Regions from separate parts of the Lactobacillus sp. ESL0677 genome, predicted to be linked through region 2. Evidence: predicted binding sites of a transcription regulator. Region 2 holds the regulator's gene; each other region holds the start of a gene.
The links. The regulator HrcA, encoded in region 2, represses chaperone genes, less so after heat shock. The targets are predictions, from matches to a motif close to TTAGCACTCNNNNNNNNNGAGTGCTAA.

Region 1 (7,146 bases), 470 kb from region 2:
CGCTTTTTAATCTGGCGCTCTGGCTGCAAGAAGAAAGTCAGCTGCTGACTAGTATCGGGCACTAACTGACTATAACTAACGCCCAAAGTTCGAACGGTCTCGCCATGCCAATTTTTACGAAAAAGTGCCACTAGCTCTGCTACTAGCAAGTCATTATCGTTAGTTGAGATGATCTTCTGTTGAACATTAAAGCCTTTCCGCTGACCATCCTGCTGATACTGGTTAAAGCCAACTGCCAAATTAACACACCCCGTCTGCAACTGGTGCGCCCGAATCCGCGCTGCCACCTGTTCACCAATTTCACGCAAGACAATCTCAATCTCTTGTTGGTCCGTATAATCCCGCATTAAAACCTGTGAATTGCCGTAGTGCTTCATTTTGGGAACAAACTTGTCGCTGATAATACTGCGGTCAACACCCCAACTCATGGCAAACAGCTGCTCACCAATCACGCCAAATTCTTTAGTCAAAATCGCGGGATCAGTGTGGGCCAAGTCATACATATTATTAATCTGCAACTGCCGCAATCGCTTCGCCGTTCGTTTGCCAATTCCCCAAACATCTTCAAGATTAGGAATCTGCCAAATTGTATCTGGCACATCAATATAGTGCCACGCCGCAATCATTGAGCGCCGGTGCTTAGCGGCAAGATCCATCGCCAACTTCGCCAGTAAAGGATTTTCACCAATTCCGCAAGTTGTGTACAGCCCCAAAGTTTGGCGGATTTCTTGTTGAATTTTGCGAGCAACAAGATAGGGGTCATCGCCAAATAAGTGCCATGATTTAGTCATGTCAATCATACTTTCATCGATTGAGTAAACATGAATGTCTTCCTCTGCTGCGTACTTACGGAAAATCTGCAAGACCTGCATACTACGCTTGATATAAAGGTTCATATGCGGCTCGACCAGCATTAAATCTGGCGCTTGCTTTTTAGACGGCAAATCACGCGCACGCATCACATTAGTTAAGCCATATTTCTTCTTAGCCAAAGGTGACGCTGCCATAATTAAGCCCGAGCCAAACTTAGTATTTGGTTGGTGCGACAAAACTGCTAAAACAGCCTTCATCGGATTAAGCCCAAGCCGAATCGCCTCACAACTAGCAAAGAACGACTTATTGTCAATCATAAAAATTACGCGATGCGGTTCATAACGATAATCATACATAATGGCACTTCCTTATCACAAACATTTGTTCGCTATTAATCAAAATTATTATACGAACTTTTGTTCGAACAGGCAAGAACAATTTCAGAGTAATTAACATCTTTTTGCTCAACCTTCTTATGTTTCTGAACTTAACGCAAAAGGCACAATCCGAAAATTTCAGATTGTGCCTTCTTATTTAATAGCCATAATTGTTACTTGGTATTCCCCTGCCGGAGCTGCCACAGTTACCGTTGTTTCTACCGGCTGCTTCATAATTGCCTGACCTAGTGGCGAGTCAAATGCTATTTTACCCTCGTCTAAATTAGCTTCCATGCGACCAACAATGCGGTATTCTTCGGTTTCAGCATCACCAGCAAACTTTAATGTCACTGTTTTTCCTAAGTCAACCTTGCCATCGTTAGTCTTTTCCACAATTTCGGCATACTTTAATTGCTTATCCAAGTAACGCAACCTGCTTTGCAAGTGTCCCAAGTCGCGTTTAGCCTCTGTGTATTCAGTGTTTTCTGATAAATCACCTAGACTGCGTGCCTCCTGCAAAATCTTAATTCTGCGGGGGCGATCCTTTTTTAGATCTGCAATTTCATTCTTAATTTTTTGGTAGCCTTCCGGTGTCATTTTTTGATAATAAACCACAAATATTACTCCTCTAGTTTTTTAATTTAAAATTATCCACAAGTAAAATAGCTAGTCATAGCAAACTTTCTTTCTTAAATTTAGCACTCTAAAATTAAGAGTGCTAAACATTTCCATTTTTCAAATCTGCCTACTATAATAATCAGTGTAAGGAAGAAATGAAAGTCTTCTTTACCAATAATTTAATTTTTGAAAGGAAGTTTTTACTATGGCACAAGATTTAACGAATCGTCACAATAACTTATTTGACGCAATGAATGATTGGTTTGACCTTCCACAGAAATTTTTTGATGATAACGAAATGGCAAAATTAATGCAGGCAGATGTTGCCGAAAACGACAAGAACTATGTTGTTAAGGTTGACATGCCCGGCATGGACAAAGAAAAGATTAATTTAAACTACAATAACGGGATTTTGAGCGTATCTGGCTCTAGAAAGTCATTCAAAGATTTGTCTAAAGATGACAGTATCATCCACCGTGAAAGAAGCGAAGGACACATTTCCCGTAGCTTTAGATTACCAAATGTAGTTGCAAGTGAGATTCATGCAAAGTATGATAAAGGTGTATTGACTATTACCCTGCCAAAGCAAAATGCTGGCAGCAATGATAACTCGATTTCAATCGATTAACTTATTATTATACTTGCAAGAAGTCTCAGATAAGTTGCCAATACAAGTAATTCTCTAAAACGAGTTCAGCTATTGAACTCGTTTTTCTTTTGCCTTAAAATATTTATTAATAATTAATTAAAAAAGGAGCATTACTTAATGAACCATCAACTATCATTTCAAGAATTGGCAAAATATTCTGCTGACTTCAATAAGCAACCGCAAAATCAGGTTATTGCTCGTGCTACCCAAAAGAATGGCATTTTCGCAGCTTCCTATAATGAACAAAAAGCCAGTAATGACCTTAACCGTGTCTTCTCGACAGAACTTGATGTCGGTCAAGTTACAGCACAAAAGCATTCCGGCCGCTGCTGGGAATTTGCCGCCCTCAATGTCCTGCGCCACTACTTTGGTAAAAAATACCACACCAAAGATTTTACTTTCTCACAAAGTTATAATTTTTTCTGGGATAAAATCGAACGCGCCAATATTTTTTACAACAACATTATTAAAACCGCAGACCAAGATCTCGACTCACGAACCGTGCGCAAGTATCTGGCAAGTGCTGGTCAAGACGGCGGCCATTGGCAATTAGCTGCTGCTTTAGTGCAAAAGTACGGCGTTGTCCCAAGTTACGCAATGCCAGAAAGCTTCAACGCTAACAATACCGATGCCTTGAAGATGGCTTTAGGCAAAAAAATGTGCAAGGATGCCTTAGTGCTGCGCCAATTAAAGCAAGCTGGCAAAGATTCCGAAGTTGTACAAACGCAAGATCGCTTTTTAAGCGAAATTTACCGTATGACGGCGATTGCTGTTGGCGAACCACCTAAAAAATTCGACTTAGAATACCGTGACGACAATAAAAAGTATCATCTGGACAAGGATTTAACGCCGCAGACATTCTATCAAAAGTATCTTGGCGACCTCGACTTAGACGACTACGTTGTCTTAACTAATTCGCCTAACCACGAATATAACAAGTTGTACGGCTATTCCGCTGATAATAATGTAGCTGGCTTATGTGAAATCAAGTTACTCAACGTGCCGATGACCTACCTTGCAGACGCAACAATTAAGCAGCTCAAGGATGGTGAAGCCGTCTGGTTTGGCAATGATGTTTTGCACGAATTAGACCGGCCACAAGGATACCTTGATTCGCAACTTTACCAAATGAGCAGCCTCTTTGATGTTGACTTAAAGATGTCCAAGGCTGATCGCCTGCGAACTGGCGAGGCTAACTTCTCACATGCTATGACTTTTGTTGGTGTTGATGAAGACCAAGGAGAAGTGCGCCGCTGGAAAGTTGAAAATTCCTGGGGCAACCAAGTCGGTAAGAATGGCTACTTTGTGATGAGCAATGATTGGTTTAACGACTACGTTTATGAAGTTGCTGTTCACAAAAAGTATTTAACACCAGAGCAATTAGCTCTAGCAGAAGGTCCAATTGCCGAAGATTTACCCGTTTGGGACCCATTAGGCTAATAACAAAAAACTGAGTTCAGCAATTGAACTCGGTTTTCTTTTAGCTTAAAATTAAAGAGTAATTCAAAAAAGATTAAAAGGGAGAACATATATGGGACACAAATTAACTGTGCAAGAACTCGAAAAGTTCGCTGACAACTTTAACGAGAATCCGAAAAACCAAGTCGTTGCTCGCGCTGCTCAAAAGAGCGGTGTTCAAATGGCTTCATATAATGAACGCGTACAAGGTGAATTAACCCGGGTCTTTTCAACAGAATTAGATACGGAAAACGTCACTAATCAGCGCCAATCTGGTCGTTGTTGGGAATTTGCGACGCTAAATATTTTGCGTCACAACTTTGGTAAAAAATATCACGTTAAGAATTTTACCTTCTCACAAAGTTACAACTTTTTCTGGGATAAAATTGAGCGCGCCAATATTTTTTACGACAACATTTTAGCCACTGCAGATGAGCCACTCGACTCACGGACTGTTAAGGCTTATTTAAATGATGCCGGCGAAGATGGCGGTCAATTCCACATGGCTGCAGCATTAATTGAAAAATATGGTGTAGTGCCAACATACGCAATGCCCGAAAGTTTCAACACCAACAACACAAATGCCTTTGCTAAAGCCTTGGGTGACAAGATGCGTAAGGACGCCCTAGTATTGCGCAACTTAAAGCAAGCTGGCAAGGATGAAGAAATTGAAGAAAAACGGCAAAAATTCTTAAGCGAAGTTTACCAAATGACAGCAATCGCTGTTGGTGAACCACCTAAGAAATTTGACTTGGAATACCGTGATGACGATAAAAAATATCACTTGGATAGGGACTTAACGCCGCTTGAATTTTTACATAAATATATGGGTGACGTTGACTTTGATGACTATGTTGTCTTAACTAATGCTCCTGACCACGAATACGGCAAACTATACGGCTTACCATTTGAAGATAACGTTGAGGGTTCTTACCGGATTAAGTTCCTGAATGTTCCAATGGAATATCTTGAACAAGCTTCTGTTGCCCAATTAAAAGATGGCGAAGCTGTTTGGTTTGGTAATGATGTTGGCGAGCAAAGCGACCGTAAGCAAGGCTACCTTGATACTAACTTGTACCAATTGGACGACTTGTTTGGCATTGATTCCAAGATGTCTAAGGCTGACCAACTGCGCACTGGTGCTGCTGCCTCAACACATGCCATGACATTGGTTGGTGTTGATGAGGATAACGGCCACATTCGCCAATGGAAAGTTGAAAATTCTTGGGGTGAAAAGAACGGCGACAAAGGGTTCTTTGTAATGACTAATGACTGGTTTAAACAATATACTTATGAAGTTGTCGTTCACAAAAAGTACCTAACACCAGAGCAAGTTACTTTAGCTGAAGGGCCAATCACTGACCTACCAGTTTGGGATTCTTTAGCCTAAAATACATTAGATTAATAAAAAACGGGGTTCAGAAAAGGAACCTCGTTTTTTTATTTTTTTAATTTAGATACTGAACTAGTGCATCCCCTTTTTGCACCATAGTTAATAGCGACGCCGCAAGTGCTGCACCGATTACTCCCGAATAACTTTAAGCAGTCATATAAATAGCATTACCACCATCCACGACCGTGACAGGCAATACTAGCAGGCCGGTCGCAGCTGTTGACTCCTTAAATGCCAGTTGTAAAACATTCGGTACGGTATCAAGTAAGACATCGCCAGCGACAACAGTTGCAGTAAAAATAATACCAAATCCAGCAACTTAATTGCTTTATTCTGTTCACGCTTGATAAGCAACAATGTAGCTGTTAATAAGACCGCCAATATGCCGTCAAACGATAACTGCTAGCGCACTATTTGCTTTGCTCCAATAATTCGTCAAAACGCTTGAAGAACAGCTCCTGATTTGCCTTAGTAACCAGAGTAATTTCACGACCATTAGGATCGTCTTCCATTCGCCCTTGAGCAATGCCTGAAGTAATAACGCGTACTTTACGTTGCTCAACTTTAGAAACAACTTCGGGATAGAGCGCGCTAATCGTGGTCAATACATCCCAGAAATAAAGCTGTGCTGTTTGCACCGGTGGATTAACTAACAAACTATAGCCCTGACCAACTAAATCCATTGCTGGATACTTACGTAAACTTGCCCAGTGCATCCGCAGTTCATCAGTCAGTGGTAATTCTTCGCTACTTTCAAGCCCCACAATTTGCATTGGAATGTGTGATACAAACACCCGACTGACAGCCTGCGGGTCCCAATAGGCATTCCACTCCTGCGTGCCATCGGCATTAACCATCACAACGTTGCCGTGACCATCAAGTGAGCCACCCATCCAGTAAAGTTTGGCAATTTTACCTTCAATTGTTGGATCCTCATCCAGCGCTCTTGCTAAGTCCGTCAATGGACCCGTCATAACTAAGGTAACCGGTTCAACTGCATTTTTTAGCTTAGAAATCATATCCAGGTGAGCTGGCAATTCTGCTTGCTTAGTGATCATCTTGCCAGATTCATTTAAAATTGGTAAGTAATTAAAGGAATACGATGCTGTGCGCCATTCTTGCGGAAACTGGTTAACTGCTCGCGAGTCTGACTTAGCGACTTCTAACTTGTCACCCCGCAGATTAAAGCGGTCAGTCATCTTCCGGCAAACTTCAACGGCTGGATCAACATAACCATCGGCGTCAATCGCACCAACACCTAGCAGCTGAATATCCGGTGCCTGCAACAGCAATAAATACGACACTAAATCGTCAATGTTGCCATCATGGTTAAAATAAATTTGTTTCATAATTTCTCCTTATTTCGACTTAATATAATTCTGCCCATCAGCAGCAGGCGCAACTGACTTACCAAAGAATAGCACCAGCACAACAATCGTGATTACGTATGGTGCAATCTGCATGTAAACGGCGGGAATATGGTTGAAAAACGGCAACTGGTTGCCAATGATACTGATACTTTGGGCAAAACCAAAGAACAATGATGCCAACATTGCTCCAATCGGGTTCCATTTACCAAAGATGACTGCTGCTAAGGCCATAAACCCTTGCCCAACAATTGTGGAAATAGAAAAATTCCCAGAAATTGCTTCCGCAAAAATGGCACCGCCAATGCCACCAAGAAAGCCGGAAATCAAAACACCAGCATATCGCAAGCCATAAACATTAATGCCTAAGGTATCTGCCGCCTGCGGATTTTCACCACAAGAGCGCAGCCGTAAACCGAAGCGCGTCTTATAGAGCAGCCACCACAGAATAATAGTAACAATAATTGCCGC
Region 2 (7,146 bases):
CTGTTTATTGAGTAAAATATCAATTTTAACCAAGTCAGTTGCCCGATAACCCGTAATTTCATAATCTAGTGAAGCATAACCTTTAGTTGAAGATTTTAAATCATCAAAAAAGTCATAAATAATTTCAGCCAGTGGCATGTCATAAATCACGTTAACGCGATACTTATCCAGATAATCCATCGTGACAAATTCGCCACGCTTGCGTTGACATAATTCCATTACTGGACCGACAAAATCGTTCGGCACCATAACTTCGGCTTTAACGTAAGGCTCCTGAACTTCCTTATATTCACCAGCACTTGGCAAATCAGATGGGTTATCAATCACCTTCGTTGAGCCATCATTCATAATTGCGTGGTAGTCAACTGATGGTGCAGTCATAATTAAATCAAGGTCAAATTCTTGTTCCAATCGTTCTTGCACAACATCCATGTGAAGCAAACCCAAAAAGCCACAACGAAAACCAAAACCTAGCGCCGTTGAAGTTTCAGGTTCAAATTCCAAGGCAGCATCATTTAACTGCAGTTTTTGCAATGCTTCTTTTAAATCGTTATACTTGGCATTTTCAACGGGATACATCCCTGAATAGACCATTGGTGGAATTTGCCGATAACCAGGCAGTGGTTCTGACGTTGGGTGTGCCGCAGAAGTAATCGTATCACCCACTCGGGTTTCACGAACTGACTTGATATTAGCTGTTAGGTAGCCAACATCTCCAGCAATTAGAATATCTTTCTTAACCGGTTGCGGACTAGTCACACCAACTTCTGTTACCTCATACTTTTTACCAGTATTCATAATTTCAATTTGATCACCGGATTTAACTGTACCCTCTTCAACGCGAATAGACAGCACAACACCGCGATAATCGTCATATTTGGAATCAAAAATCAACGCCTTCAATGGTGCTGTTAAGTCGCCTGCTGGTGCTGGTATCTCATTAACCACTTTTTCAAGCATATCAGCGATACCCTGGCCTGTTTTACCAGAAACCTCAGCAGCATCAGAAGCATCAAGACCAAGCATTTCTTCAATTTCTTCTTTAGCTTGTTCTGGATTAGCTGATGGCAAGTCAATCTTATTGATTACTGGCAGAATTTCTAGATCATCATCAATTGCTAGGTAAGTATTAGCCAAAGTTTGTGCTTGCACACCTTGTGATGCGTCAACAACTAGCAGTGCTCCTTCACAAGCAGCAAGTGACCGTGAAACTTCATAAGAAAAGTCGACGTGGCCTGGAGTATCGATCAAGTGGAAAATATAATCTTCACCATCTTGGGCATGATACTTGATTTCTACCGAGTTCATCTTGATTGTGATTCCTCGTTGGCGTTCAAGCGGCATATCATCAAGCATTTGATTCTTTAATTGCCTCTGCGAAACTGTATCTGTCAATTCCAAAATTCGATCAGCAATAGTCGACTTGCCGTGATCAATATGGGCAACAATTGAAAAGTTGCGAATGTGTTTTTGATAATCTTGTAATTTTTTAATATCCATAAATTATTTGCACCCTTTGTTTCTATCTCTCTAATTATAGCAAATTCGTAAGTGCAGTTAAAATTAATTAGAAGCTCTGAAAGTTCTGAAAGTTCTGAAAAGAAAAAGAATCCTAAACGTTTAGGATTCTTAATTAGATTTTTACTTCAACTTTTCTTTTAAGCGTTCAAAAAAGCCCTTTTCTTGTGGTGTAATTGAACCACCACCAGCCTTGACGAAGTCGACTAAGGCATCTTTTTGCTTTTCATTAATTGACTCTGGAATTTGCACTTGAACAGTTGTTACTTGATCACCATTACCATTCCCGCGCAAATATGGTACACCCTCGCCGCGCAAAGTAAATTTTTTGTTTGGCTGGGTACCAGCAGGAATCTTCAGCTTGCTCTTGCCGTGAACCGTTTTAATGTCAATTTCGTCCCCTAAAGTTGCTTGAGCAAACGAAATTGGCACTGTGGTATAGATTGTATTGCCATTACGTTCAAAGTCCTTAGATGGCTTAATACGGTAACTAATGTATAAATCACCATAAGGACCACCGTTCTTACCAGCTTCGCCCTGGCCTTCATAACGTAATTGTTGACCATTGTCAATTCCGGCAGGGATATTGATTTCAATATTATTTTTACCATCAACAGTTCCCTTACCATGACAAGTTTGACATGGGTGCTCAATGATTACACCACGACCTTGACACTTATCACAAACTGTCTGACGGCGAATCATGCCTAACATCGACTTCTGCGTTACGGTCATATAACCCGAGCCATGACACTTATCACAGGTAATTGGATGCGTGCCCTTCTCGGCACCAGTTCCTTGACAAGTCGAACAAGTTTCACTACGAGTATAAGATACCTGCGTCTTTTTACCCGTAATCGCATCCATAAAATCAATTGTCAATGTATAATCAAGATCTTGACCACGTTGTGGGGCAGTTGGGTTAGCTTGACGTTGACTACCAGCGCTACCGCCGCCGAAGAAATCATTGAAAATATCGCCGAAATCACCAAAGCCACCGTAACCTTGACCGCCGCCAAAGCCGCCTTGACCATTACCATTGACACCGGCAGAACCAAATTGGTCATACTGAGCCCGCTTTTGCTTATCATGCAAAACCTCATAAGCCTCGTTGACTTCCTTGTACTTTTCTTCAGCTCCCGGTTCATGATTCAAATCTGGATGATATTTCTTAGCTAATTTACGGTAAGCAGAGTTAATTTCTTTATCACTGGCATTACGATCAACACCTAGCACATTATAATAGTCTTCTTGTGCCATCTATTAAAAGCTCCTCACTTTCCAAAAGAAAAGAACTACTTTCGCGGCAGTTCTTTTCTAATTTATTCAATTATAAACCCTTTATTTGTTTGGGTCTACTTTGTGGAATTCACCGTCAGTTGCAGAACCATCACTTGTATTGCCGCCTTGTGAACCCGGATTCTGTGGGCCGGCTTGCGGGCCAGCTTGACCAGCTGCTCCTTGAGCACCACCATTAGCTTGGTACAATTTAACAGCCAAGTCTTGAGCAACCTTAGTTAATTCATCCTTCTTAGACTTCATTTCATCTAAGTTATTGTCCTTTTGCGCTTTCTTTAACGCATCAAGAGCATCTTGGACCTTCTTGGTATCATCTGCAGAAATCTTGTCGTTATCCTTAACTTCCTTCAGAGTCTTTTCAGTTGAGAAGATTAATTGGTCAACTTCATTACGTAAGTCAACTTCTTTTTTCTTCTTCTTATCCTCTTCAGCGTGTTCCTCGGCTTCTTTTTGCATCTTTTGAATTTCTTCATCAGAAAGACCGGATGAACTCTTGATTGTAATCTTCTGTTCCTTACCAGTACCCATATCCTTAGCAGAAACATTAACGATACCGTTCTTATCAATATCAAATGTAACTTGGATTTGTGGGACACCACGAGGTGCTGCAGGAATATCAGTTAATTCAAACCGACCTAAAGTCTTATCGTCTTGAGCCATTGGACGTTCACCTTGCAAAACATGAACATCAACGGCTGGTTGATTATCAGCAGCAGTTGAGAAGATTTGACTCTTAGAAGTTGGAATTGTTGTGTTCTTTTCAATTAACTTAGTGAAGACACCACCCATGGTTTCAATACCAAGTGATAATGGTGTAACATCAAGCAAAACAACGTCCTTAACGTCACCTGAAATAACTCCACCTTGAATGGCAGCACCTAAAGCAACAGCTTCGTCTGGGTTGATTGAGTGGTCAGGCTCCTTGCCAGCCCACTTCTTAACAGCTTCTTGAACAGCAGGAATACGAGTTGAACCACCGTTTAAGATAACCTTATCAATGTCACTAACTGTCAAGTCAGCATCATTTAAGGCATTGTCAAAAGCAACCTTAGTGCGATCAACTAAGTCACTAGTTAATTCATCAAATTTAGCACGAGTTAAGTCAGCTTCAAGGTGCAAAGGACCAGATTCACCAGCAGAGATGAACGGTAATGAAATGTGAGTTGAAGATACACCAGACAAGTCCTTCTTAGCCTTTTCTGCGGCATCCTTCAACCGTTGCAAAGCCATCTTGTCTTTAGATAAATCAACGCCATTTTCATCCTTAAAGTTTTGGATGAGCCAATCCATGATCTTGTTGTCAAAGTCGTCACCACCAAGGTGAGTATCACCATTAGTTGATAATACTTGGAAGACACCGTCACCTAATTGCAATACGGAAACATCAAAAGTACCACCACCAAGGTCGTAAACCAAGACTTTTTCATCTTCGGCATCCTTATCAAGGCCATATGCTAATGAAGAAGCAGTTGGTTCGTTAATGATCCGCTTAATGTCTAAGCCAGCAATCTTACCGGCATCCTTAGTAGCTTGACGTTGAGCATCATTGAAGTATGCAGGAACAGTGACAACTGCATCAGTAATCTTTTCACCTAAGTAATCTTCAGAGAATTTCTTGATATATTGCAAAATCATTGCGGAAATTTCTTGAGGAGTATAGGACTTATCTCCAACTTTAACTTTATAGTCTGCTTCACCCATGTGACGCTTAATTGAAATAACAGTATTCGGGTTAGTGATTGCCTGACGTTTTGCAACTTCACCAACTTGAATTTCACCGTCTTTGAAAGCAACTACTGATGGTGTAGTCCGATTACCTTCTGGGTTAGTAATAATCTTTGGTTCTTTACCTTCAAGAACAGCAACTGCTGAGTTAGTTGTTCCGAGGTCGATTCCGATAACTTTTGACATTGAATTAACATCCTTTCATTACTGTGCAACAACAACCATTGCTGGTCTTAATGTACGGTCTTTGTATTGATATCCTTTTTGTAAAACTTGGACAACGTGGTCCTTTTGATCATCGCTGCTAGCTGCAACTGTTTGAACAGCTTGATGCAGTGTCGGATCAAATTTAACACCTTCAGCCTCAATTTCACTAATTCCGTGATCTTTCATAGCCTTAACTAAAGAATCAAGTGTCATTTGCACACCCTTCTTTAGCTGTTGAGATGCTTCATCATCAACCTTGGCGACTAAGGCACGCTCTAAATTATCCATTGCTGGTAATACATCCTTAGCTAAAGATTGCGACTCATACTTTATTAATTGTGCTCGTTCTTTATTATAGCGGTTTTGCATATTTTGCATTTCCGCTTGACTACGCAAATACTTATCTTCAAAATCTTTGCTAGCTGCTTGAGCTTTAGTCAATTCTTCTTGAAGCTTTTGCTCTGGCGTTTTTTCTTTTTTATCTGCTTTTACAGCCTGCTTTTTCGCTTCGGATTTTGTTTCTTTTTCTGACTTTGCGGTAGTCGCTTCTGTTTGGTTTAAATCTTTTTCACTAGGAAAATCTTTTTTACTCACGGCTAACCTCCTTATTTAAATCGACCGTAATATTCAAGTAATTTCTTCGCTAACTCATTTCTGAAATATTCAAGTAAGCCAATTACTTGTGAATACGGCATATTCGTTGGCCCTAGCAAAGCAATTACACCTTTACCATGGGAACCAACACTGTACTCTGCAGTTAACAAACTATAATCTTTTAACAATTCGTTCGGTAATTCTGAGCCCAAACTGACCCTAACAGGAAATCGACCATTTTTTGAAGTCGGTTGGTAAGAAACCAAATTTGAAATCAAATCGTTATGATCGACTAATTCATATAACGAACGAATACTAGAGACATCCGCTGTTGAAGAATTATTTAACAAATTAATTTGACCATCAACATATAATTGTTCACTGGCAGCGTCATTAATGACATCTTCAACCAAATCAATCAGTTCGCTAGCATGTTTACCACTGATATTTTGACCAACAGCCTTATTAAGCAGCTCCGGCGTGATTTCAGCTAAACTTTTACCAACTAGTTCATCGTTAATCATGCGAACGGCTTTTTCAATCTCATCACCATGAACATTGTGCGGTAAATTATAAACCTGATTCTGAACACTACCATCACTGGTAACTAGAATTGCCATCACTTGCCGACCAACTAGCGGAACAATCCGAAATCCCGTTACAGTTACATCCTGATTTTCCGGTCCTTCCGCAAATGCCGTATAGTTAGTTAAATCGGATAAAATTTTAGCAGCTTCTTGAACGATTTCATTAACTTGATGAAACGGTCGGTCAAGCTGACTAATAACTTTGGTATAAACAGATTCCGGTATTTGCAGCGGCTCGACTAAATTATCAAGATAATAGCGGTAGCCCTCACTGGAAGGAACACGACCACTAGAAGAATGGGTCTTTTCAATTAAGCCCTTATCTTCTAGAACAACCATCTCATTTCTGATGGTTGCGCTCGACACCTTAATCGGCAACTGATTCATCACTGTCTTCGAACCTACTGGATCATGAGTCTGTGTAAAATCATTAATGATTGTTTTTAAAATAAGTTCTTGACGTTCGGTCAACATAAATATCGCCCTCACTTTTAGCACTCTCATATCTTTTGTGCTAACAATTATTATGATACTAGCATTTAGCAGAATGTCAAGTCGAGTGCTAAAAATATTTGGATTTTCTAGCAGCAAAAAATTTCCACCTACTTTTAAGTAGATGGAAGTCTTTATTTATCAGCAAAGTAAGCCTTGATTTCTGCTTCATCATGCGTCATTTGCTTTTTTAATCCTGCAAGATCAACAAATTTTATTTCACCCCGGGTATACTTATACCACTTGATAATCATTTTTTCCCCGTATGCTTCTTGGTCGAAGCCAAACAAGTTAGATTCAATAAAAATCTGTTTGCCTTCATTAATTGTCACGTTGTAGCCAACACTGGTCATGGAATCATACCATTTATCGCCAATGTTAGTTCTAGTTGCATAGACACCGACTTTAGGCAAAACCTTGTTTTCCGACCAAACCAAATTAGCCGTGGGGAAACCTAACTTGTGACCATTACGCAATCCGTGACCGACAATACCAGACATGACATACGGCGAACCTAACAGTTCGGTTGCTAGCTCCATATTGCCGTCGCTAATTGCTTTTCTAATTTCAGTTGAGCCAATTTTCTGACCTTCATAGGTTTGCTTAGGAACATCAATAATATCAAATCTTCCTTTAGCAAATTTAGGGAAGTTTTTCATATTGGCAACGTCTTTTGGCCCATAAGTATAATCAAACCCAGCAACAACGGTATCTGCTTTTAGCT
Region 3 (7,146 bases), 670 kb from region 2:
GTCATTGAAACTATATGCCTGTTTCTTTTGAAATTTCCAAAATGGCTTCTTAGATTGCGATTGTGCATCGCCTTGAGAACTGCTAACAGGAGGTTCTTCAGTTTCATCATCATTTGGCTCCTCATCAGAATCCAAATCAATAAACGTTTTACGCGGGTCATCAGGCTCTTGCTGAGAGTCTGTATTACCACCAAACATTTGCGTCAAATGGTCGCGGTCTTTATCAGTTACCTTGCTAATTAACAAGTCTAAGCCACCGTTATTTGGCATCACTTGAAAGGTCACCGGAGCATCCTGACTAAAGGAATGATCGGTATCAACTTCATCTAAAATAGAATAAAAGAAATGCTGAATCTTATCCCGATCACCTAATAAATCTAAAACTTTTAATCCACGATTAGCTAATTCATTTTTATCTATCCGGACACGAATAGTATTTTCATTAATATGATCAACTTGCACGAGTTTTCACCTCCATTGGATTCTTTTATTCATTGTAGCGTACTTTGCAGGTAAAATAAAAGCGTTAGTCTAAAAAACCAACGCTTTTTAATAAAAACACTGCTAGATTATAAGTCAGCAATCTTTTGCATTTCTTCGAGTTCAAGCCGACGAACTTTCCGTGGCAAGAACCGACGAATTTCGTCTTCATTGTAACCAACTTGCAAACGCCGATCATCCATAATGATTGGTCGTCTCAATAAGCTCGGATTCTTCTCAACCAAATCAAGCAATTGGTCGATTGATAAATCATCAAGATTAACTTTTAATTGTTGGAAAGCTCTTGAACGCGTTGAAATAATTTCTTCGGTACCATTTTCTGTCATCCGCAAAATTTGAATAAGCTCGTCTTTAGTAAGAGGCTCAGAGAAAATATTTCTTTCTTTAAAAGCAATGTCATGTTTCTTCAACCAAGCCTTTGCCTTACGACACGAGGTACAACTCGGAGATATATACAAATTAACCATATATTTCACGCTCCTTTGAACATACTACTTCTTAACTAATATCTATTATAGCATATTACTTCTTTTTTGTAAGTAGTATTTTCGTAATTAATTATATTTTTATATTACAGTCTAAAAGTGAATAAACTATGACCTTTTTACCAAGAAAGATTAAAGGTGAAATAAAAAATGGTACATTACCTTTGATAATGTACCATTTTTTGTTTTATTACTTGTCAACCTTATTCATTAAGTCAGCAACTAACTGTTCATTTTCTTCAGCAGTTTCAGAAATATAACATGCTTTATTTGCCAATTCCTTAATGTCTTCAGTATTGAACTTCTTCATTAAGCTTCTAATCCGCAAAATGGAGGTTGCACTCATTGAATATTCATCAAGACCCATTGACAATAAAATTGGGAACATGGTGCTGTCACCAGCGGCTTCACCACACATGCCACACCAAATACCATTTTCGTGGGCTGCGTCAATTGTATGCTTAATTAGGCGTAATACTGATGGGTTAGCTGGTTGGTAAAGATAAGAAACATTATCATTACCACGGTCAGCAGCCATTGTGTATTGGATTAAGTCATTAGTTCCAATTGAGAAGAAATCGACTTCTTTGGCAAATTGATCAGCTAAAACTGCAGCAGCTGGAACTTCAATCATCATCCCAACTTCTAAGTTATCACCAATTTTAACGCCGTCGCTCGTCAACTTAGCTTTTTCTTCAGCTAAAATTGCCTTGGCCTTGCGTAATTCGTTCAACGTACCAATCATTGGGAACATAATTCCTAACTTACCGTAAGCAGAAGCTCTAAGCAATGCTCTTAATTGGGTTCGGAAAATGTCTTCGTTCTTCAGTGACAATCTAATTGCCCGGACACCTAGAAATGGGTTCATTTCGTCTGGTAAGTCCCAATAATCAAGGTGCTTATCACCACCAATATCCATTGTCCGAATAATAACCTGCTTACCGTGCATCCCTTCGATAACTTCTTTATAGGCTTCGAATTGTTGGTCTTCTGTTGGGAAGTCCTTAGAATCCATGTACAAGAATTCGGTTCTATACAAGCCAACGGCTTCAGCACCGTTATCATTAACACCTTGCATATCGTTTGGCGTACCAATGTTAGCTGCAATGGTGAATTTCTTACCATCAGCAGTAACTGACGGTTCGTTCTTTAATTTTTCCCATTCAGCCTTTTGTGCTAAGAATGCTTCACTCTTTTGCTTGTAGTCAGCTACTTGAGCATCACTTGGCTCAACAACTGCATCACCGTTCAAACCGTCAACTACCAAAGTCTGACCGTTTTCAACGTCCTTAGTAATCGAATCGGTACCAACAACAGCCGGCAATTCAAGTGAACGAGCCATAATTGCTGAGTGCGCAGTCCGACCACCAATATCAGTTACAAAGCCCTTAACAAATTGCTTATTTAATTGGGCAGTGTCACTAGGTGTCAAATCATGCGCAACCACAATAACCTCATGATCAATTGCAGCTGGGTTAGGCAATTCTTTATTTAAAAGATGAGCCATTACCCGCTTAGAAACATCACGCACATCAGCAGCACGTTGTTGCATATAAGCGTTGTCGGTCATTCCTTCAAAAATTGCAATAAACTTTTGTGCAGTTTCATCAAGTGCGGCTTCACTATTAACTTTTTGATCTTTGATTTCAGTTTCAATGGCTCCCGTAAATTCAGGGTCATTTAAAATCATCAAATGGGCTTCAAATACTTGAGCTTCGTCCTCGCCTAAACTCTTTTTTGCGCTATCGCGAATTTGTTCAACTTCTTTAACTGAAGCATCGGTCGCCTTTTTAAAGCGATCTAATTCACTAGCAGCGTCGGCAACAGTGGTCTTCGTAAATGAAAGATCTGGTTCTACCAAGAGATAAGCAGGTGCTACAGCGATACCATCACTTGCAGCAATTCCTTTTAAAGTCTTGGTCATTATTCAGCTAAACCCTCTTTTTTCATTGTATCTGTAATAGCAGCAATAGCGTCTTTTTCGTCGTCACCTTCAGCGCTAATTGTAACATCTGCACCCTTGCCAACACCGAGTGACATTACACCCATGATTGACTTCAAGTTAACTGACTTGCCATTGTATTCCAAATTAATATCTGAACCAAATTTAGAAGCAGCTTGTACTAAAAGCGTAGCTGGACGAGCATGAATACCTGTTTCTGCAACAACATGAAAATCGCGTTTTTCCATTATAATTATCTCCTTTTAAATTGAAAAATCAAAACGGTAGTAAATACCTATTCGAATATTAGACTATCATTTTTTTGTGAATTAGACAACATAAATGTAACAGTTTACATCATAAATTTTCTGCTTTTGACTGTGAATAAATGATTTTCCCACCACGTAAGGCGCGGCCTGTTATATTTTGTCTTTTGCCAAACGCACACAACGCAGTTTGAAAACCAAAGGCATTTTGAGGCTCAACCTCATATTGATCAAGCTCACCATCAGCCAATTGTTCAAGAATTTTTTGATAATCCACTAAAATATCACCGTCTTTTTTGTCTTTTTTACTTAATGACCACTGTTATTCTAACATATTTATTGAACTTACAAAAAATAAGTTTTTGAGTTTTAGCACTTGATTATTGAGAGTGCTAATTATATAATTTAGTAAACTTGAAATGAAAGGCGGTAAGTATAATTGCTTTGTCAAAACTGTCAAAAGCGGCCTGCTTCCATTCACCTTTATGCTAAGGTTAATGGCCAAAGTCGCGAAATTAATTTATGTGGACAATGTTATCAAGAACTTAAACAACAAGGAAATATTAATATGAATAATGACAACAACGGTTTCTTCGGAGACTTTGATGACTTATTTAATAGCATGAACGGTAATAACGCTGCATTTAACAACGCTAATCAAGGACAGCCGCAAAGAGCTAACGGCGGCAATAATGGTGGTCGTTCATTACTTGACCAATACGGCACTGACCTAACGGCATTAGCTAAAAAGGGCAAAATTGACCCAGTGATTGGTCGCGATAAGGAAATTGCTCGGGTAATCGAGATTTTAAATAGGAGAACTAAAAATAATCCGGTCCTAATTGGTGAAGCCGGCGTTGGTAAGACAGCAGTTGTCGAAGGCCTCGCCCAACAAATCGTCGATGGTTCGGTACCTGCTAAATTACAAGACAAGCGAATTATTTCACTAAACGTCGTTTCACTTGTCCAAGGAACCGGTATTCGTGGTCAGTTTGAGCAGCGAATGCAACAGCTGATTAAAGAATTGCAACAACATGACGACATTATTTTGTTCATTGATGAGATTCACGAAATTGTCGGTGCTGGGAACGCAGAAGGCGGAATGGACGCTGGTAATATTATTAAGCCTGCCCTTGCCCGCGGCGATCTGCAATTAGTCGGCGCAACTACGTTAAAAGAATACCGTGAAATCGAAAAGGATTCGGCTTTAGCCCGCCGCTTCCAACCTGTTGACGTCAAGGAACCATCAGTTGCCGAAACCATTCGCATTTTGCAAGGTATCCAAAAGCGCTACGAAGATTACCACCACGTTCACTACACAGACGATGCAATTAAAGCAGCGGCCGAACTGTCTGAGCGTTATATTCAAGATCGTTTCTTGCCTGATAAGGCCATCGACCTACTTGATGAGGCTGGTTCAAGAATGAATCTGACCATTCCTTACGTTGATAAAGATAAGATTAAAGAACGAATCGCTGCTGCTCAACAATTGAAGCAGGAATCACTAAAAAACGAAGACTACGAAAAGGCCGCATATTACCGCGACCAAATCGAAAAGTACAACAAAGTGAAGGATCAAAAGATTGATCCCGATAAATCCCCGATTATTACCAGCAAAATTATGAATAAAATCGTTGAAGAAAAAACTGGTATTCCTGTTGGCGATTTGCAAAAGCAAGAGGAAAACCAGTTGCAAAACTTGGCGCCAACTTTAAAGGCCCACGTTATCGGTCAAGACCAAGCTGTTGATAAAGTTGCTCGCGCAATCCGCCGCAACCGAATCGGCTTTAATAAGTCTGGTCGTCCAATTGGTTCCTTCCTCTTTGTTGGTCCAACTGGGGTCGGTAAGACAGAATTAGCTAAGCAATTAGCTAAGCAAATGTTTGGGTCAGAAAACGCCATGATTCGCTTTGATATGTCGGAATTTATGGAATCCTATTCTGTTTCCAAATTAATCGGTTCTGCTCCTGGTTATGTCGGCTATGAAGAAGCTGGACAATTAACCGAACAAGTACGCCGTCACCCTTACAGCCTGATTTTACTCGATGAAATCGAAAAGGCTGACCCGTCGGTAATGAACTTGTTCTTGCAAATCTTGGACGACGGCCGGCTAACCGACTCACAAGGACGGACTGTTTCCTTTAAAGACACAATCATCATTATGACTTCCAATGCTGGTCAGGGAATTAAAAATACCAGTGTTGGGTTTGCGGCTGAAAATACCGACGAAGAAAAAGATTCGGCTAGAGGCTCCATGAGTCAATTCTTCAAGCCTGAATTTCTGAATCGGCTTGATGACGTTATTGAATTCAACGAATTATCAAAGGACGACCTCGTTAAGATTGTTAACTTGATGCTTGATGAAACCAACAATATGGTCAAAAATCAAGGCTTGCAAATTACAGTAACTGATGATGCCAAGAAGAAATTAGTCGAAGATGGCTACAATCCAGCAATGGGTGCACGGCCTTTGCGCAGAACTATTCAAGAAGAAATTGAAGATCGCGTGGCTGACTTCAAGCTTGATCATCCAGATGCCAAAAACCTAACTGCAAGTGTTGCCGATGGTCACATTGTGATTAATGGACAAGTAGAGCCTGCCCCAGCAACTACTCCAGATACTGAACTTTAACTAAAATACATCAAAAGCATGATTATTTAAAATTACAATAATCATGCTTTTATTTAGAGAAAAAACAACAAATTAGCGTTATACTAGAGTTGACAAAACTACTACAAGAAACGGGTGAAATCCATGCATTTAATAGATGTAACCAATAGTTATCGGGATTTAGTACACAGTCAGCTTAACTCAACTGATGTTAACTATGTCAAAGTTTACTCTTTGGGTAATACTTCTGTTGTTTATACCGAAAGCGACAAGGCAATCGGAATTGCTATCGAAAATCACGATCGCCGCGTGCGCAAGGATGAAGTTGAGTTCATTATCAAACGCTTGATTAAAGAACGTGACCCCTCATACTTAGTAACCTTTGATAAAAGTCAACGCGTGGTCGAAATTCACGTTGATAAGTAAGATAACCATTGCTAGTTTTAGGCACTTTAAGGTAATTCTTAAAGTGCTTTTTTATTTGCTTAAAATTATCAAAAGATTTAATTAACAATCATCATAAATAATGCTAATATTATTTTAATTTTAAAATAAATTTAAATATGGGTAATGACAAATGAAAAAGAAAAAATTAGAAGATTTAAATGATGGTAAATTATTTCATCTGATTAGCCTCGACCGCAAGATTGGCAGAATTGTTGGTGTTATTTCGTCAATTTATATTTGCTTTTTAATCTGGACCGTCATGACAAATTTTGGCATTTTTGCCAAAGCAATTTTCGTTACTTTTGTTGTTCTCGCTATTTACTTTTCAATCTGCATAATATTAGACATCAAGGATAAAATCAAACGGCACAAACAGGAAAAATTAGAGCGTAAGAAAAATGGTTGGCATTAATTGCCAACCATTTTTTGCTTTTACAGTTTTTCAGTTAATTTAACATCAGGATACTTGTCTTTAAAGAAGCGTTCCGCAAATTGATTTTCAAATAAGAAGAGCGGTTGATCGTAACGGTCCTTAACAAGCAAGTTACGGCTGTTCGACATTGCCGGATCAAGCTGATCAGGATCAATCCAGCGAGCAACTCGGCGACCAATGCTCGTCATTTCTACATCTGAATTATATTCATTCTTCATTCTAAACTTGAAGACCTCAAATTGCAGTTGACCAACGGCACCTAAAATATACTCATCGGTCTGGTAATTACGGTAAAGCTGAATGGCTCCTTCTTGAACCAGCTGTGTCATTCCCTTGTGGAATGACTTTTGCTTCATCACGTTTTTAGCAGTAACGCGCACAAACAATTCTGGCGTAAATTCAGGTAGCGCTGGATACACAACTTTACGTTTACCAGCGTAGATACTATCGCCAATTTGGAA

Region 1: OZX76_RS08275 (Hsp20/alpha crystallin family protein) is a predicted target of HrcA. The motif match lies at 1,886-1,912, and genes of this name have one in related genera.
Region 3: OZX76_RS02850 (ATP-dependent Clp protease ATP-binding subunit) is a predicted target of HrcA. The motif match lies at 3,564-3,590, and genes of this name have one in related genera.

What each region holds. Positions count from the first base shown of each region.
Region 1 is NZ_CP113946.1:1,684,808-1,691,953, forward strand. It holds gene OZX76_RS08265 (Y-family DNA polymerase) at 1-1,169, opposite strand, end outside; gene greA (transcription elongation factor GreA) at 1,344-1,805, opposite strand; gene OZX76_RS08275 (Hsp20/alpha crystallin family protein) at 2,014-2,436, shown strand; gene OZX76_RS08280 (C1 family peptidase) at 2,575-3,897, shown strand; gene OZX76_RS08285 (C1 family peptidase) at 3,989-5,305, shown strand; gene OZX76_RS08290 (nucleoside hydrolase) at 5,719-6,657, opposite strand; gene OZX76_RS08295 (ABC transporter permease) at 6,667-7,146, opposite strand, start outside.
Region 2 is NZ_CP113946.1:1,212,950-1,220,095, forward strand. It holds gene lepA (translation elongation factor 4) at 1-1,500, opposite strand, end outside; gene dnaJ (molecular chaperone DnaJ) at 1,642-2,778, opposite strand; gene dnaK (molecular chaperone DnaK) at 2,860-4,728, opposite strand; gene grpE (nucleotide exchange factor GrpE) at 4,747-5,343, opposite strand; gene hrcA (heat-inducible transcriptional repressor HrcA) at 5,355-6,404, opposite strand; gene ribF (riboflavin biosynthesis protein RibF) at 6,557-7,146, opposite strand, start outside.
Region 3 is NZ_CP113946.1:545,858-553,003, reverse strand. It holds gene OZX76_RS02875 (adaptor protein MecA) at 1-462, opposite strand, end outside; gene spxA (transcriptional regulator SpxA) at 570-968, opposite strand; gene ptsP (phosphoenolpyruvate--protein phosphotransferase) at 1,177-2,910, opposite strand; gene OZX76_RS02860 (phosphocarrier protein HPr) at 2,910-3,176, opposite strand; gene OZX76_RS02855 (hypothetical protein) at 3,286-3,471, opposite strand; gene OZX76_RS02850 (ATP-dependent Clp protease ATP-binding subunit) at 3,634-5,826, shown strand; gene OZX76_RS02845 (DUF1827 family protein) at 5,950-6,231, shown strand; gene OZX76_RS02840 (hypothetical protein) at 6,383-6,664, shown strand; gene OZX76_RS02835 (peptide chain release factor 3) at 6,685-7,146, opposite strand, start outside.